Regions from separate parts of the Streptosporangium sp. NPDC006930 genome, predicted to be linked through region 1. Evidence: riboswitches for the same ligand, from Rfam matches in the RefSeq annotation. Region 1 holds a riboswitch; each other region holds the start of a gene.

What was found. A riboswitch is a leader RNA that binds a small molecule or an ion and turns the genes downstream of it on or off. The one in region 1 is predicted to bind cyclic di-AMP.
Region 2: another riboswitch for cyclic di-AMP. It lies ahead of ABZ664_RS03220 (C40 family peptidase); the one in region 1 lies ahead of ABZ664_RS17845 (NlpC/P60 family protein).
Region 3: another riboswitch for cyclic di-AMP. It lies ahead of ABZ664_RS25565 (hypothetical protein); the one in region 1 lies ahead of ABZ664_RS17845 (NlpC/P60 family protein).
Region 4: another riboswitch for cyclic di-AMP. It lies ahead of ABZ664_RS13370 (C40 family peptidase); the one in region 1 lies ahead of ABZ664_RS17845 (NlpC/P60 family protein).

Annotation. Positions count from the first base shown of each region.
Region 1 covers NZ_JBEYID010000009.1:108,475-112,293, reverse strand. Annotated here, with positions in the region: gene ABZ664_RS17855 (RDD family protein) at 1-640, opposite strand, end outside; gene ABZ664_RS17850 (amino-acid N-acetyltransferase) at 869-1,435, opposite strand; cyclic di-AMP (ydaO/yuaA leader) riboswitch at 1,881-2,028, shown strand; gene ABZ664_RS17845 (NlpC/P60 family protein) at 2,034-3,083, shown strand; gene ABZ664_RS17840 (LuxR C-terminal-related transcriptional regulator) at 3,156-3,356, opposite strand.
Region 2 covers NZ_JBEYID010000001.1:686,141-689,959, reverse strand. Annotated here, with positions in the region: gene ABZ664_RS03230 (M48 family metallopeptidase) at 1-21, opposite strand, end outside; gene ABZ664_RS03225 (hypothetical protein) at 18-866, opposite strand; gene ABZ664_RS03220 (C40 family peptidase) at 1,226-1,810, opposite strand; cyclic di-AMP (ydaO/yuaA leader) riboswitch at 1,893-2,052, opposite strand; gene ABZ664_RS03215 (class I SAM-dependent methyltransferase) at 2,392-3,090, opposite strand; gene ABZ664_RS03210 (NlpC/P60 family protein) at 3,216-3,819, opposite strand, start outside.
Region 3 covers NZ_JBEYID010000015.1:189,299-193,117, reverse strand. Annotated here, with positions in the region: gene ABZ664_RS25575 (DeoR/GlpR family DNA-binding transcription regulator) at 1-294, shown strand, start outside; gene galT (galactose-1-phosphate uridylyltransferase) at 291-1,370, shown strand; cyclic di-AMP (ydaO/yuaA leader) riboswitch at 1,443-1,579, shown strand; gene ABZ664_RS25565 (hypothetical protein) at 1,583-2,557, shown strand; gene ABZ664_RS25560 (nuclear transport factor 2 family protein) at 2,593-3,021, opposite strand; gene ABZ664_RS25555 (AfsR/SARP family transcriptional regulator) at 3,231-3,819, opposite strand, start outside.
Region 4 covers NZ_JBEYID010000006.1:214,250-218,068, forward strand. Annotated here, with positions in the region: gene serA (phosphoglycerate dehydrogenase) at 1-1,202, shown strand, start outside; gene ABZ664_RS13370 (C40 family peptidase) at 1,798-2,406, opposite strand; cyclic di-AMP (ydaO/yuaA leader) riboswitch at 2,394-2,627, opposite strand; gene ABZ664_RS13375 (3-isopropylmalate dehydrogenase) at 2,768-3,814, shown strand.

The sequences.
Region 1 (3,819 bases):
GGATGATCCCGTCAATGAGCCTCGCCAGGAGACGCTGCCACCACTCCGCGAGCGGGGCGGGCGCCCCGGGAGGACCGCCGTACGGCTGACCGTAGCCCTGCTGCCCGTACGCGGGCTGCTGGCCGTAGCCCTGCTGGCCGTAGTCGGGCTGCTGCCCGTACGACCCCGTCCCACCCTGCTGGCCGTAACCCTGCTGCTGCCCGTAGTCGGGCTGCTGGCCGTAGCCCTGCTGCCCGTAACCGGGCTGCTGGCCGTAACCCTGCTGGCCGTAACCGGGCTGGGACTGCTGCCCGTAGCCGGACTGCTCGTGGGACGCCTGCTGGCCGTAGCCCGGCTGCTGCCCGTACGACCCCGTCCCACCCTGCTGGCCGTAACCCTGCTGCTGCCCGTAGTCGGGCTGCTGACCGTAACCTTGCTGCTGGGACGCCTGCTGGCCATAGCCCGGCTGCTGCCCGTACGACCCCGTCCCACCCTGCTGGCCGTAACCCTGCTGCTGCCCGTAGTCGGGCTGCTGACCGTACCCCTGCTGCCCGTAACCGGGCTGCTGGCCGTAGCCCTGCTGCCCGTAACCCTGGCCGTAGCCGGGCTGGCTCTGTCCTGGGCCGGTGTTCGGCTGTGAGGCCTCCGACCGATATCCCATGACCGTTACGTCGGGATCGAGTTCGCCAGCGGCTCGACCCGCGTTGTGCTGTCCGTAATCCGGGTGCCCCGACGGTGTGCGATCGCGGTCGGGATCATCCTGTGGATACGGCGGCTGTCCGGTGCTCACCGCGTCACCTCACTTAGACTGCGCATGTGGCAAATGTCAGACGCACATGCTTGCTGCTGCACAAGGTATCGACATAGGTATCGACAGTCACCTTTCCGATCAGTCAGCTCTAAAGTCATCACAGTCGGGCTCACGTGTCAGGTGGAGCAGCATCCGGGTGTTTCCCAAGGTGTTGGGCTTGACGTGCTCCAGATCGAGAAACTCCGCCACACCCTCGTCGTAGGAGGCGAGAAGCTCCGCGTAGACCGCGGGGGCGACGGGCGTGCCCTGGATCTCGCGGAAACCGTGCCTGGCGAAGAAGTCGACCTCGAAGGTGAGACAGAAGACCCGGCGCAGGCCCAGCTCCGCGGCCGTGCGAATGAGGGCGGAGACGATCCGGTGGCCGATTCCCATCCCGCGACGGGTCGGATCGACGGCCACGGTGCGGATCTCGGCCAGATCCTCCCAGAGGACGTGGAGAGCCCCGCAGCCGATGACCGCCCCCTCCTTGTCGGTGGCGACCCAGAACTCCTGAACGTCCTCGTACAGGGTGACGGTGGCCTTCTCCAGCAGGCGTGGGCCGACGCCGCCATAGGTGTCGACGAGCCGCCTGATCGCGCGGACGTCCGGAGTCCGGGCACGACGGACCGAGACCTCGGCGACCTCTACGATCTCGGCGACCTTGATCGCCTCGGGCAGGGGCGGGTCAGGCTCCGCCCCCTCGGGTCCCGCGCGTCGCTCCCCGCCGCCCGGGGTGCGCACGACCGGCACGGGAGAATGCTCAGCAAGCTGCTCCATGACCGTTCAGCGTACGTCCTCACCGGTCTTCAATTACGGCTCCTCCTTAACTCGCGGCACACCCCCCTCACATGACCGCCGGTAATCGCTTTACCACACTGGGCGCGCGGCATCTCACGTGTGCCACAGCTCACCTTTGGTACGGTCCCGGACCTGGGAAGACCTTCGCCACGCCCCCACCAGGGAGGTAAAGGCAGCGTAATGGCCATGTTGATCATATTGGCGTGTGATCTTTCCGTGACACTTCGGTTGCGAAACCTCCACTGAATTCGCAGTTCTGGTTGAGCAGGAACCACGGGTGCACTAATCTCCGTGCTCGATGTCAGAGACGTAAAAGCCTGACCCGCCGAATCCCCCACCACGGGGAACCGGGGACCCACCACGTCCTTCGGGGTGAATCCGAGTGCCACCGGCGCACTCGGTAGGGCTGCCTCCGGCCCGAACCCGTCAGCTAACCCGGTAGGCGGCCGAGGAGAGGAGCCCGTTGGTGAAGCGCGAGCGCGACCGCGGAGGAAAGAACGCGGGCGACGACGCCCGCCGTCGAGAACGCGCGCCGCGCGGGCTGCGCCGCCGTATGGCGGTCATCGGCCTGGCATTCGCCACCCTCACTCTCGGCACGCCGCTGGTCGCGGCCACCGCCGACCCCGAACCCAGCCTCCAGCAGCTGGCCAAGCAGGCCGAGAAACTGCACGAGGAGATCGGCGTCCTCGCCGAGCGATACAACGGCGAGCGGGTCAAGCTCAGGCAGGCCCAGCGGGCCGCGGAGAGCGCCGAGAAGATCCTCGCGTCGAGCGAGTCGGAGCTGGCCTCCCGCCGCACCAAGGCCACCCTCCTGGCGCAGAGCACCTACATGTCGGGCGGCCTGAACTCCGGGCTCGCCTTCACGCAGGCGACGGACCCCGACACCTTCCTCGATCAGGCCACCACCAACTACGCACTCCAGCAGCAGCAGAGCGAGGAGGTCGCCCAGGTCGCCCGGGCGATCGAGGCCGCCGAGCGGGCGAAGGCCGGCGCCAAGGCGAGGACGGCGGAGGTCAAGGAGCTCCTGGCGGAGATCGACGGCAACCGGACCAAGATCGAGCGTCTGGTCGCGCGGGTCGAGAGCGACCTGTTCAGCGAGGTGCGTGCCAGGGCCGTCGGCAACAGGGGCGCCCGGGTGAAGACCAACGTGCCCATCGTGGGCAGCGGCAAGGCCGCGGAGGCGACCCGCTGGGCGCTCACCCAACAGCTCAAGCCGTACGTCTGGGGCGCCGAGGGTCCCAACTCCTTCGACTGCTCCGGGCTGGTCATGTGGGCCTACCAGAAGGTCGGCATCAGCCTGCCGCACTACACCGGTGACCAGTGGACCGCCGGCACCCACGTTTCCAGGAAAGAGTTGCGCCCGGGAGACCTGGTCTTCTTCTACAGCGACCTGCACCATGTCGGGATCTACATCGGCGCGGGTCTGATGGTCCACGCGCCCCGGACGGGTGACGTCGTCCACATCACCACGATCGACAACCGGCCCTTCGTCGGAGGCGTCCGCATCGCCGCCTGAGCGTGCCCCGCCCCGCCCTCCTGCCCGCACGCGTGCCCGGCCCGACCTGCCGGGCACGCGTGCGGTGCCGTGTCAGATCAGGCGACGGCGGGCGGCCCAGGCGACGGCCTCGATCGCCGTGGCGACACCGATGCGGTCGCAGATGCCTCTCAGCCTGCGCCTGACGGTCCGCCCGCTGATGTCGAGGCGACGCCCCACTCGATCAACCGTGACACCCTTGGCGAGCTCAGCCAGCAGCACGAGGTCGTCATCGCTGAGACCGATATCGCTCATGCCCAGAGGGCCGTCGCCATGGCGTGAATCCACTTCTGGATATGCCACCAAGAGTCACTCCCCCCACTCTGGAAACCGGGTGCGAGACGCCGGAAATGAATACCGTCCGCCAGGAACGGTAAACGCCTCGTTCAAAGGTCGTCAAGTTCTGCTCTTCATAGCGCGCGTCCAGTATTGACATAGTAGGCGCTACATGAAGTACTCATGATATGTCAGTGCCTTTGCGGCTATGTCATGACCCGTCCTGGGCGCGAGCCGGTAGGCACCCCTGGCTGCGGCGATCGAAGTCCCGGCAGAACAAGATTTTGCGGGGTCCCCGCCTCGCCGGGCACGTCGGAGCCGGTCCTCCGGAGATCCGGACCGCCCACATTTTTCGGTAAAAACCGATCTCTTCCCGATACTCTTCGGCCAGCACGACCATCCGCTACCTTGACGACACACCACGAAAAATACGGAAATATGA
Region 2 (3,819 bases), on a different contig from region 1:
GTCCTTCGTGCTCAGCGTCACGTGAGTTCCTTCCTGAGGTAGTCGCGCCAGGATCCGGTGAACTCGGCCGGCGGCAGGCCGAGCGCGCTCCCGACATCGCTACCGTAGAGCCTCACCAGCGCCTTCTCCCCGAAGCGCTCCACGACGAACCGGCAGGCGAGCCACGCCTCCTCGTACGCCTGCGCGAGCCTCGGCGCCCCGGGAGCGAAGTCGGCCGGTCCCGGCAGGCGCTCGGGCAGGACGCCCGCGCGCACCTCGGCGGCCAGTTCGGCGGCGGCCGTGCGCACCGCGATCCCTGCGTCGCGGTAACCCGCGTAGTCGGCGAAGCCCTCCGACAGCCACATCGGCACCCGGCCACCACGGGTCGCGCCGGTGGCCACGTGGGCGAGCTCGTGGGTGATCACCACGTCCCTGCCGGTCTCGGTGAGCCTGGCGTATCCCGAAGGTAGAACGATCACCCGGTCCGCGGTCGCCATCGCGGCCAGGCCGCGGGTGCTGTCGGCTCCGGCGAGCGCCGCGGCCTCGGCGTCGGTGGCGGGGAAGAGGATCACCGCGGGGACCGGCCCCCAGATCTCCGCGATCGTCGCGCGGGCGCGGTCGGCCCTCGCCGCCAGGTCCCGCAGGACGGCGTCGGGGACGCCGTGGCCGATCACGAGGGAGTGCTCGCCCCTGACGGTGACGGCGGCACCCGGCCACAGGTCGCGGAGGTCGCCCGGGTCCCGGGAAACGCGCCGGGCGTCGTACGAGCCGCGCGGGAGGAGCGGGGCGGCTCCGGCCAGGAGGGGGCCCGTCCCGGCGAACGGACCGGCGCTCATCAGCGCCAGCATCCCGGCGAGCACGGCGCGGCGCCCTTTCGGGACGGACATACGAGCCGATGGTACTTGACCGGCATCTCGGCCGGCATGGAGCGGCCCCGGCCCTCCTGGTGGAGGGCCGGGGCCGCTTTTCCGTGCTCGGGCGTGTGCTTTCGGCACGTGCTCTCGACGCGCGCCTCCGGCGTGTGCCCGGACGCGGGCTCGGGCTCCCGTACTCGGGCGCGGTGTTCGGGCACCGTGCTCGGGTCCGGCGCTCGGGCTCCGGTTCGGGTCCGGCGCTCGGGCTCCGGTTCGGGTCCGGCGCTCGGGCTCCGGTTCGGGTCCGGCGCTCGGGCTCGGGTCCGGCGCTCGGGCTCGGGTCTCGGGAGCCGCGCTCGACGCGGTCCCGGGTTCCCCACCCGGGCGCGGGCTCAGGCTCCGGGCCGTGCCGCTCCGGCGAAGGAGGACTTGTAGTAGCCCGCCAGCTTCACGACACGAACCGTCTTGCCACTGCTCGGCGAGTGGACCATCCTGCCCTTGCCGACGTACATGCCGACGTGGCCCTTCCCGCTGAAGAACATCAGGTCACCGGGGCGCAGCTTGCTCCACGAGACCTTCTTCTTGAGCGCCCTGTACTGGCTGTGCGTGACCCTGGGGAGGGAGACGCCCGCCTTCTTCCAGGCGTACCGGACGAGCCCCGAGCAGTCGAACGCTCCGGGCCCGGAGGCTCCCCACCGGTAAGGGGTGCCGATCTGCTTCTTGGCCGTCGAGACCGCCTTACCGGCCCGGACCTTCTGTCGTGCCGCCTTGCTCATCTTGGCCTTGGCCTTCACCTTGGCCTTCGCCGTGGACTTGGCCTTCGCCGTGGCTGTGGCCGAGGCCTGAGTGACGGTCTTGGTGGTGCCTTCGGTCTTCTCAGAGACGCCGGCCGCGCTGTTGACCAGGATCTCGGGGGGACCGTCCGCCGCCTGCGCCGCCGTGGGCCCGAGGGTGACCGCTCCGGCTGAGGCGGTCAACGTGAGGGCGATACCGCCGAGGGAAAGGCGGAAAAGGCGCGACAGACGAGGGTTGTGCAGGGTGCTGGACAGGATTTCTCCTTGGGGCTTCCACTGATGCCTACCGGGTTAGCTGACGGATTCGGGCTTGGAAGATGCCCTACGGCATAAACATGCCGATTCACCCCTGGCCGCAGCGTGCTGGGCCTTTTGGGTCCCCGGTTCCATGCCTCCTGGCTGCATGGATTCGGCGGGCCGCCGTAATGATCTCCGCCCCCGACTGGGGGCACGGCGGCCGGCTGGATTCTTATGAGGGAACCGGCCCGAAGACCGACATTCGCCGCGACGGCGTGGCTTGCACGTCGCGACGCCAGAAGTTACCCCGATCCCCAACATTCGGCAAAGCATTCGCCAAATTCGGGAGAGCCGATCCCCATCTTGATCTTCCCGTTACCCCTGCTTAATGGCTATTTATGCTAATGAGATATGACTCTCGTCACATCCTTCGCATCACGCCAGACAGATCACGGTTTCGTAATGTTCGTCACATTCATGATGATCTAGTGATGATGGACCGTTCCCGGGTGATCGGCCGGACGCTCTCAGCGCCTGACACAGGTGTAGGCCCCGTAGATCGACTCCCGGAAGTCCGCCTCGGCGATCTCGAATCCGGCGGCGTCGAGCATCGGTTCGAGCAGCCATCTGAAGGTGCTGTACTCGGTGCGCAGATGCTCGGCGTAGTCCTCGCGCGTGTAGCCCAGCGCGGGGTCGTCCGCCGCACCGTCGAGCCAGCGGCCGAACACGGCGTCGGCCTCGTCCGGCCGGAAGTCGAAGATCAGGTCACGCAGGCGCAGGACGCCCCCCGGCCGTACGATCCGCGCGACGCGGTCGAGCGCGACGGCCTTCCAGAAGTCGGGGAGCTGATGGAGCGCGTGGCGGGTGTAGACCGCGTCGGCGGGCGGCCCGGTGTGCTCGTAGGACAGGAAGCCCGCCCGCACGCACTCAAGGGCGGAGAGCCCGTTCTCGGCGGCACGGGCGGCCAGGAAGTCGTGCATCGCCGGGGAGACGTCCACCGCCACCACCCGCGAGAACCGCCGCGCCGCGGCCAGGGCGAACTGTCCGGTCCCCGCGCCGAGCTCCACGACCGTCGCGCTCTCCCCCACACCGTGCCTCGCGAACACGGCGAGGTCCTCTTCGGGATCGGGCCTGCCCTGCTTCCGGTCGAACCCGGCGACGAACGCGGCGTCGAGGTGCTCCGGCCCGGCGTACGCGAGCTCGTCGGGTATCCATGATTTGATCATGTTCCGATGCTCGCAGCAGCACCGCGCCCGGCACATCCGGTTTTTCCGGCACCCTCACCCGGCACGAGAGCCGCGCCGCCCCCTGGAGGGCCGCTGTGGGGCCACGGGGAGCCACTGGGGAAACGTCAGGGGCGGACGGCTCCGACGATGCGGCGGCCGTAGGACGACAGCGGGACGGTCTTGACGACGTCGCCCGTCTGCGGGGCGTGCACGATCTGGCCGTTGCCCGCGTACATGCTGACGTGGCCGAGGCCCTCGCTGAAGATGAGGTCGCCGGGCTGGAGGTCGCTCAGGGAGACCTTGCGGCTCGCACCCCAGCTCCACTGCTCCCAGGTCGTCCGGGGAAGGGAGACTCCCCCGTTGCGCCAGGCGCCCTGGACCAGGCCGGAGCAGTCCCAGCCGGCCGGGCCCGTGCCGCCGTACCGGTAGGGCTTGCCGATCTGGGCGAAGGCGAACTGCAGGGCGGCGCGGGCGTTGCCCGAGGCGGAGCCGGTGTACTGGATCCCGGTGCTCTGGGGGTTGCCCACCTTGAAGGCGTTGAGCTCGCGCAGGAGCTTCGTCTGGGCCCTGACCATCTTTTCGGCCTTGGCCTTCTCCTCGGCCAGCTCGTCGCGCGTCTCGTCGGCCTCGACCAGGGCCTTCTTCGCCTCGTCCCTGCCGATCCGCAGCGCCTTGGTGGCCTCGTCGAAGGCGTTCAGCGACTGGGCGCGGGAGGTGGACATCTGGTCG
Region 3 (3,819 bases), on a different contig from region 1:
ACCCTCTTCCTCGGCGTGCACGGTATGAGCACCCGCGCCGGATTCACCACCCCCAACCTGCTCGAGGCCGAGACCAACCGCGAGCTGGTCGCCTCCGCGCACCGCCTGGTGGTGCTCGCCGACCACACCAAGTGGGGCACGGTCGGCATCAGCACGATCGCCGAGCTGGCCGAGGCCCACATCGTGGTCACCGACTCCGGCATGACCGAGGAGGCCCGCGAGGAGCTCGCCGCCTCGGTGGGCGAGATGATCATCACCGAACCCCAGCGGGAGAGCGAGATCGCCGGCCGATGAAGCGTACGATCACCCACCTGGCCGACGGCCGGGAGCTTTTCTACTTCGACCGGCGCGACGACGCCGACCGCACGGCACCCGACCGGCGCGACCTGCCGCCCCGCCCCGCCGCCTCCGAGCTGCGCTACGACCCGCTCACCGAGGAGTGGATCGCGGTGGCCGGGCACCGCCAGAGCCGCACCTTCCTGCCCCCCGCCAACGAGTGCCCGCTTTGCCCGTCGACCCCGGGCAATCTCACCGAGGTCCCCTCCTCCGACTACGAGGTGGTGGTCTTCGAGAACCGGTTCCCCTCGTTCTCCGCCCAGCCGGGCGACCACCGGCCGATCGGAGGGCTGAGCGAGGTCCGTCCGGGGGTCGGCAGGTGCGAGGTGGTCTGCTTCACCTCCGAGCACGACTCCGCGTTCTCGCGGCTCTCCCCCGAGCGGGTCGAACTGGTCATGGAGGCCTGGGTCGACCGTACGGCGGAGCTGTCGGCGACGCCCGGCGTGGAGCAGGTCTTCTGCTTCGAGAACCGGGGGGCGGAGATCGGCATCACCCTGGCCCACCCGCACGGCCAGATCTACGCGTACCCCTACGTGACCCCGCGCACCAGGCTCACCCTCGGGGCGGCCGAGCGCCACAGGGAGCGGACGGGCGGCAACCTGTTCGCCGACGTCCTGGCCGCGGAGCGTGAGGCCGAGATCCGGGTGGTGGGCTCGAACGAGCACTGGACGGCCTTCGTCCCCGCCGCGGCGCGCTGGCCCGTGGAGGTCCACCTCTACCCGCACCGCAGGGTCCCCGACCTGGTCGCGCTGGATGCCGGGGAACGCGCGGCGTTCGGCCCCCTCTACACCGACGTACTCCGCCGCCTCGACGGGATCTTCGGCGTGCCCATGCCGTACATCGCGGCCTGGCACCAGGCACCGGCCTCCACCGGCCGTGATCTGTCGTACGCGCACATGGAGCTGTTCAGCATCCGCCGCGCGCCGGACAAGCTGAAATACCTCGCCGGGTCGGAGTCGGCGATGGGCGCCTTCGTCAACGACGTGTCGCCCGAGGCGACAGCACATCTGCTGCGCTCTGTTGTCACGAACTGATTACCGCTTGGTCTCGTCTTGAGGTCGCATGACCTGCTGTTTACCACTACTATCCTTCCCACATCGGCTGTAAACGCTGATTTGCCTAATCCCGGGCACCTTGCCCGGGAGCCGGGGAACCACCGCACCTGGGGTGAAACCACTTCGGTGGAAGGGCTTCCTCCAGCCCGAACCCGTCAGCTAACCCGGTAGGCGTAAGGAGAGGAGAGTGCGTGGCGGCCCCGTCCCCCACGTTCCGTCGGCGTGCGTCTCTGGCCCTCTGCCTGAGCTCGATCGTCGTGTTCACCATCGGCGCCCCCACCGCCGGAAGCGCGGACCCCAAGCCCACCGAGGCCAAGCTCCGCGCCGAGCTGGCCAAGCTCGGCAAGCAGGTCGACAAGCTGATCGAGACCTACGCGGCCACCCGCGAGTCGCTCAAGATGGCGCAGAAGGCCGAGATCGTCGCCAAGCAGAACCTGGAAAAGGCCGAGAAGACCTACGTCGAGGCCAAGCGGGAGGTCGACTCCATCGTCCAGTTGCGCTACCAGAGCAGCGGCGGAGGGCTGCCCGCGCTGATGTTCTCCGGCGACATGGGCGCCGCCGCGGTGATGGAGCAGCTCACGGCCCAGCAGGCCGCCCACCTGGAGGGCTTCGTCAACAGCATCGAACGCAGGAAGAGGGCGGCCGAGACGGCCGCCAGGCTCACCGACGAGATCGGCGACGAGGCCAAGGAGGTGCAGGCGCAGCGCGAGAAGGCCGAGAAGCTGATCCGCGACATGAAGAACAAGCTCGACCGCCTCGCCCCCACCGGTTCCGGCCGTCGCGCCGACGGCAGCTGGGCGCCGCAGCTGCCCACCGGCCCCGACAACATCACCGACCGCACCCGGATCATGCGCAACGCCGTCATGAGGCGCTTCAACCTGCCGTACTCGGTCGGCTGCTACCGGGCCGTCAACGACGGCGGCGAGCATCCTCTGGGCCGTGCCTGCGACTTCATGATGAGCGCCGGTGGCGCGATGCCCACGGCCGCCAACCTCGCGCTCGGCGACGAGATCGCCGCCTGGGCCATCAAGAACAAGGCCAAACTCGGCGTGAAGTACGTGATCTGGCGCCAGCGCATCAACCACGGCTCCGGCTGGAGGTTCATGTCGAACCGAGGCGGCATCACGGCCAACCACTTCGACCATCCGCACATCTCGATGTACTGATCTTCGGGGCGGCGTCCGGTCTCGTGAGCGGCGGCTCACCCCTGGGCGCCCCCGTGGGCGAAGGCGGGCGCCGCACCCGTGGACGCGGGCTCGACGGCGTCCACGCCCGTGTGGAGGGGGGCGAGGTCGACGAATATGCGGTAGTCCGAGATCAGGCCGTCGTCGCGGGTGCGCCAGATCGATACGGCCACGACACTGACGTCCGTGCCGTCGAGCCGCCGGTAGGTCACCTCGGTCTCGGCGATGACGTCGGCGTCCACCTGCCAGTTCCGCACGATCCTGTGCCGCAGGCCTCCGATGGTGGAGAAGAACTCCCGCAACCCGGCGGCGATGGCCTCGCGTCCCGCCCTCGGCTCCGCGTTGCCGAACACCAACGTGGCGTCCTCGGCCAGCAACCGCACGAACTCGTCGGGGTCGAACGAGTCGACCGTCCGGAAAACGCGTCGCACCGCGTCGTCGCTCATGCCGATCCTTCCTCATACCGTCGGGATCACTGGTGGGGACGATACGGGGCGAGGGGCGGGGCACAACTATCGCCGGAGTAGGTGTCCCGTCGCCCGGAGGCGCGCCAAAGGTCTGCGGAACCGGGGCGCGGCGGCCGGGTCGGCGCACCGGGCCGGATCGCGGCGCGTCCAAACCTCCGAACTCCTCGTCGACGGCGCCGGCCCCTGGTTCACCGATGCGCGGCCTTCAGGCCGACCTCCCCCAGACATTCCAGTACGGCGTCGACGGACATCAGGAAGGGGTCGGACTGCAGAATTCGCGTGTGCGTCGTGCTCATCTCCTGGCCCGGCAGGATTCCCAGCTCCCGGTCGAGCAGCACGAGGGTCTCCTGGAACACCTCCAGCGCCTCCCCTTGGCGACCGGTCCGGTAGAGGGCGAGCATCAGCAGGGTGCGGAACCGTTCGTGGAACGGGAAACGCATGATCAGGCTGCGCAGCTCGGGTATGGTCTCGAAGTGGTTCCCGAGGCCGATGTCCGCGCCGATGCGAAGCTCCAGGAGTGAGGTTCGCAGTTCCTCCAGCCGGCTGACCTCGTGGTCCGCGACGGCGCTCTCCGCCAGGTCCGCGTACGGTCTACCGCGCCACATGTCGAGCGCCTCCGCCGAACAGCGCGCCAGATCCTTTATGTCGGAGGAGAGCATGGCGTTCAGCGCCTGCTTGGCGAGCGCCTCGAACCTGTGGACATCGAGTTCGTCGGGATGCGTGACCAGCGCATAGCCCTCACCCCGCTGCTGGATCCGGTCGTGGCCGAGAACATGC
Region 4 (3,819 bases), on a different contig from region 1:
AGCGCTCGAAGTACACCGGGGTGGAGCTCGACGAGAAGGTCGTCGCGATCCTCGGCCTCGGCAAGATCGGCCAGCTGGTCGCGCAGCGCCTCCAGCCGTTCGGTGTCGAGCTGATCGCCTACGACCCCTACCTGCAGCCGGCCCGCGCCGCGCAGATGGGCGTCCGGCTGGTCTCGCTCGAGGAGGCTCTGAGCGAGGCCGACTTCATCACGGTGCACCTGCCCAAGTCCAAGGAGACCATCGGTCTCATCGGCGACAGGGAGCTCCACGCGGTCAAGCCGAACGTGCGCCTCATCAACGTCGCCCGGGGCGGCATCATCGACGAGAACGCCCTCTACTCCGCGATCAAGGAGGGCCGCGTCGCCGGCGCCGGCATCGACGTGTTCCCCAAGGAGCCGGTTACCGACAGCCCGCTCTTCGAGCTCGACCAGGTCGTCGTCACCCCGCACCTGGGCGCCTCCACCCACGAGGCCCAGGAGAAGGCGGGCACCCAGGTCGCGCGCAGCGTGAAGCTCGCCCTCGCCGGGGAGTTCGTGCCGGACGCGGTCAACGTCCAGGGCGGTGCCGTCGCCGAGGACGTCAAGCCGGGTCTGCCGCTCGCCGAGAAGCTCGGCCGGGTGTTCACCGCACTCGCGGGCGAGGTCGCCACCAAGCTCGACGTCGAGGTACGCGGCGAGATCGCCTCCCACGACGTCCGCGTGCTGGAGCTGGCAGCGCTCAAGGGCGTCTTCACCGACGTGGTCGAGGACTCGGTCACCTACGTCAACGCCCCGCTGCTGGCCAAGGACCGGGGCGTGTCGGTCGAGCTGGTTACCAGCTCCGAGAGCCCCGACTGGCGCAACGTCGTGACGGTCCGCGGCGTTCTCGCCGACGGCCGCACGGTCTCGGTCTCCGGCACCCTGTCCGGGCCGAGGCAGATCACGAAGATCGTCGAGGTCAACGGCTACCAGATGGAGATCGAGCCGACCGACCACCTCTCGTTCTTCACCTACACCGACCGTCCCGGCATCGTGGGCGTGGTCGGCCGCATTCTCGGCGACCACTCGATCAACATCGCCTCGATGCAGGTGGCCCGTGACGCCAAGGGCGGCAAGGCGCTGATCGCCCTCACCGTCGACACCGCGATCCCGGCCGAGGTGATCGACCAGATCAGCGCGGAGATCGGCGCCGACAGCGGTCGCTCGGCCGACCTGGCCGACTAGCCCCGTTTCCCGCGCGTGCCGCGTCGTCGCGGTTTGATCCAGGACGACATGCGATCACCCCGGACCGATCGGGGAGCGCGTGCGGGAAACGCGACGGTGGTCCACCGGTGTGGCCGCCGCCCCGATGACCGGGGCGGCGGCCACACCTCGTCTCAGTATGTGAGAAGTGTGTACGCCGGACGAGACGGTGTTTCCGTGAGCAGGTAACCTGGAATCAAATGCGCCAGGTTCTCGTAATTCTTACCTGCCGCGGCGAGGCCTGACAGGGGCAGGCCGGCGACTCGCCGCGGTGTCGTGGCGCTTGCCGGCTCCAAGCCCCCGTCACCGGTCCGTGATCCGGGCCCTCGACATCAGGCCTGGTCGGAGTCCCGACCGGAGACTTGACCACCTTCCTTGCTCGCGTGCGACCGAGACGAGATTCGCCATGTACGACATGTATCCCTGGAACCGTCCCGAGGAGACAGAGGACGAGGCCATCGACGCGCTCCAGACCGCTCTGGACCGCAGGGACAACGGTGGTGCCCCCACCCGCTGAGCCCGTTCTCGCCGTCACCGGGGTCTCCACGGCCTCCCGGCGGCGATCCTCCGGCGTGTCTCATCCGCCGGGCACGATTTCGGTCGCGAGCTCGACCCGCTTGGCCAGCTGGACCCCCTGCGGGTCGGGGCGGACCGCGCCGGAGAAGGCGGCGCGGCGCCAGGAGCTGAGCTTCTCCTCCTTGACGACGTCGCCGCTCCGCGGGGCGTGAACCATGTAGCCGGGCTTTGTGATCATGCCGACATGGCCGAGGCCGCTGAAGAAGACCAGGTCACCGGGCCTGAGATTCTTCCAGGCGATCTTCTTGGAGAAGGCGGCGTACTGGTCGTTGGTGACGCGGGGGAGCTTGATCCCGGCGGCGCCGTAGGCGCGGAGCATCAGGCCGGAGCAGTCGAAGCCGCCGTTGCCGGTGCCGCCCCAGACGTAGGGCGTTCCGCGCTTGGACATGGCCCACTTCACGGCCTTCTGCCAGGCGGGCCTGACAGCCATGGCCTTCAGCGTTTCCTTCAGCGTGGGGGTTTTGAGCGCCGCGGGCCCGGGGGCGGGGGGCGGGGAGGCGGCCAGGGCGGCGGTCGAGGTCGCGCACACCGCGGCGCCGGTGAGGATCAGGGAGGCGGAGATGGACAGGATGCGGGGGAGAACTGTGCCGGACAGGATGATTCCTTCCATAAGGCCGGCCGGGTGAGCTGTCGGGCTCGGGCGTGGAGGTCGCCCTACGGCGCGAGAACGCGCTGATTCGCCCCAAGGGATCCACCTGATGACGACCGGGAACGCGCTCCGGGGGAGGAGCGGCGTTCTCGGGATGCGGTAGATCCCGTAAAAAAGTGGTTCCCCGGCTCCGTGTGGGCTCGGTCAGGGGGTGGCCCGTACGGATTAGGCAGTGATGTGAATGGGAGGACAATAACGAAACCTCCCGAAACGGTCAATGCATAGCAAAAAAGGATAAAACGATCAGAGAGCTCGCCATGTGGACACGTCCGCAGAGTGAGACCGGTGTTCGATCACCGAGACGGGCCGGTAAGGTGCCTGCATGGATTCGCGTAACATTCGCCTGGCGGTCATCCCCGGGGACGGGATCGGAGTCGAGGTCGTCGCCGAAGGGCTGAAGGTCCTCGAAGCGGTCGGCACGAAGGTGGAGACCACCACCTACGACCTCGGTGCCAAGCGCTACCACGAAACCGGCGAGACCCTGCCGGACCCGGTCCTCGACGAACTGCGCGGATACGACGCGATCCTGCTCGGCGCGGTCGGCGACCCCAGCGTGCCCCCGGGCATCCTGGAGCGCGACCTGCTGCTCAAGCTCCGCTTCCAGCTCGACCACTACGTGAACCTGCGCCCGGTCAAGCTCTTCCCCGGCGTCGAGACGCCGCTGGGCAGGTCCGGCCCCGAGGACATCGACATGATCGTCGTCCGCGAGGGCACCGAGGGCCCGTACGCCGGAGCGGGTGGCGTGATGCGTAGGGGCACGCCGCACGAGATCGCCACCCAGGAGTCGCTGAACACCGCCTACGGCGTCGAGCGCGTCGTGCGTTACGCCTTCGACAAGGCGCTCGGCCGCCCCCGCAGGAAGCTGACGCTGGTCCACAAGACCAATGTGCTCACCTATGCCGGCGACCTCTGGGCCCGCACCTTCGACCGCGTCGGCCTGGAATATCCCGAGGTCCAGACCGACTACTGCCACGTCGACGCGGCCTCGATGTTCTTCGTCAGCCAGCCGGAGCGCTTCGACGTGATCGTCACCGACAACCTCTTCGGCGACATCCTCACTGACATCGGCGCGGCGATCGCCGGTGGCATCGGCCTGGCGGCGAGCGGCAACGTCAACCCCGACCGCACCGCGCCGAGCATGTTCGAGCCGGTTCACGGCAGCGCCCCCGACATCGCGGGCCAGGGCAAGGCCGACCCGACCGCCACGATCCTGTCGGTCGCCATGCTCCTCGACCACCTCGGCATGGCCGCCGAGGCCGCCAGGGTCGAGCAGGCCGTCGCCGACGACCTGGTCGACCGGGCTGCCGGACGGGCCGGCCGGACCACCCGCGAGATCGGCGACGACATCACCGCCCGAGTAGCCGGCTGAGGAAG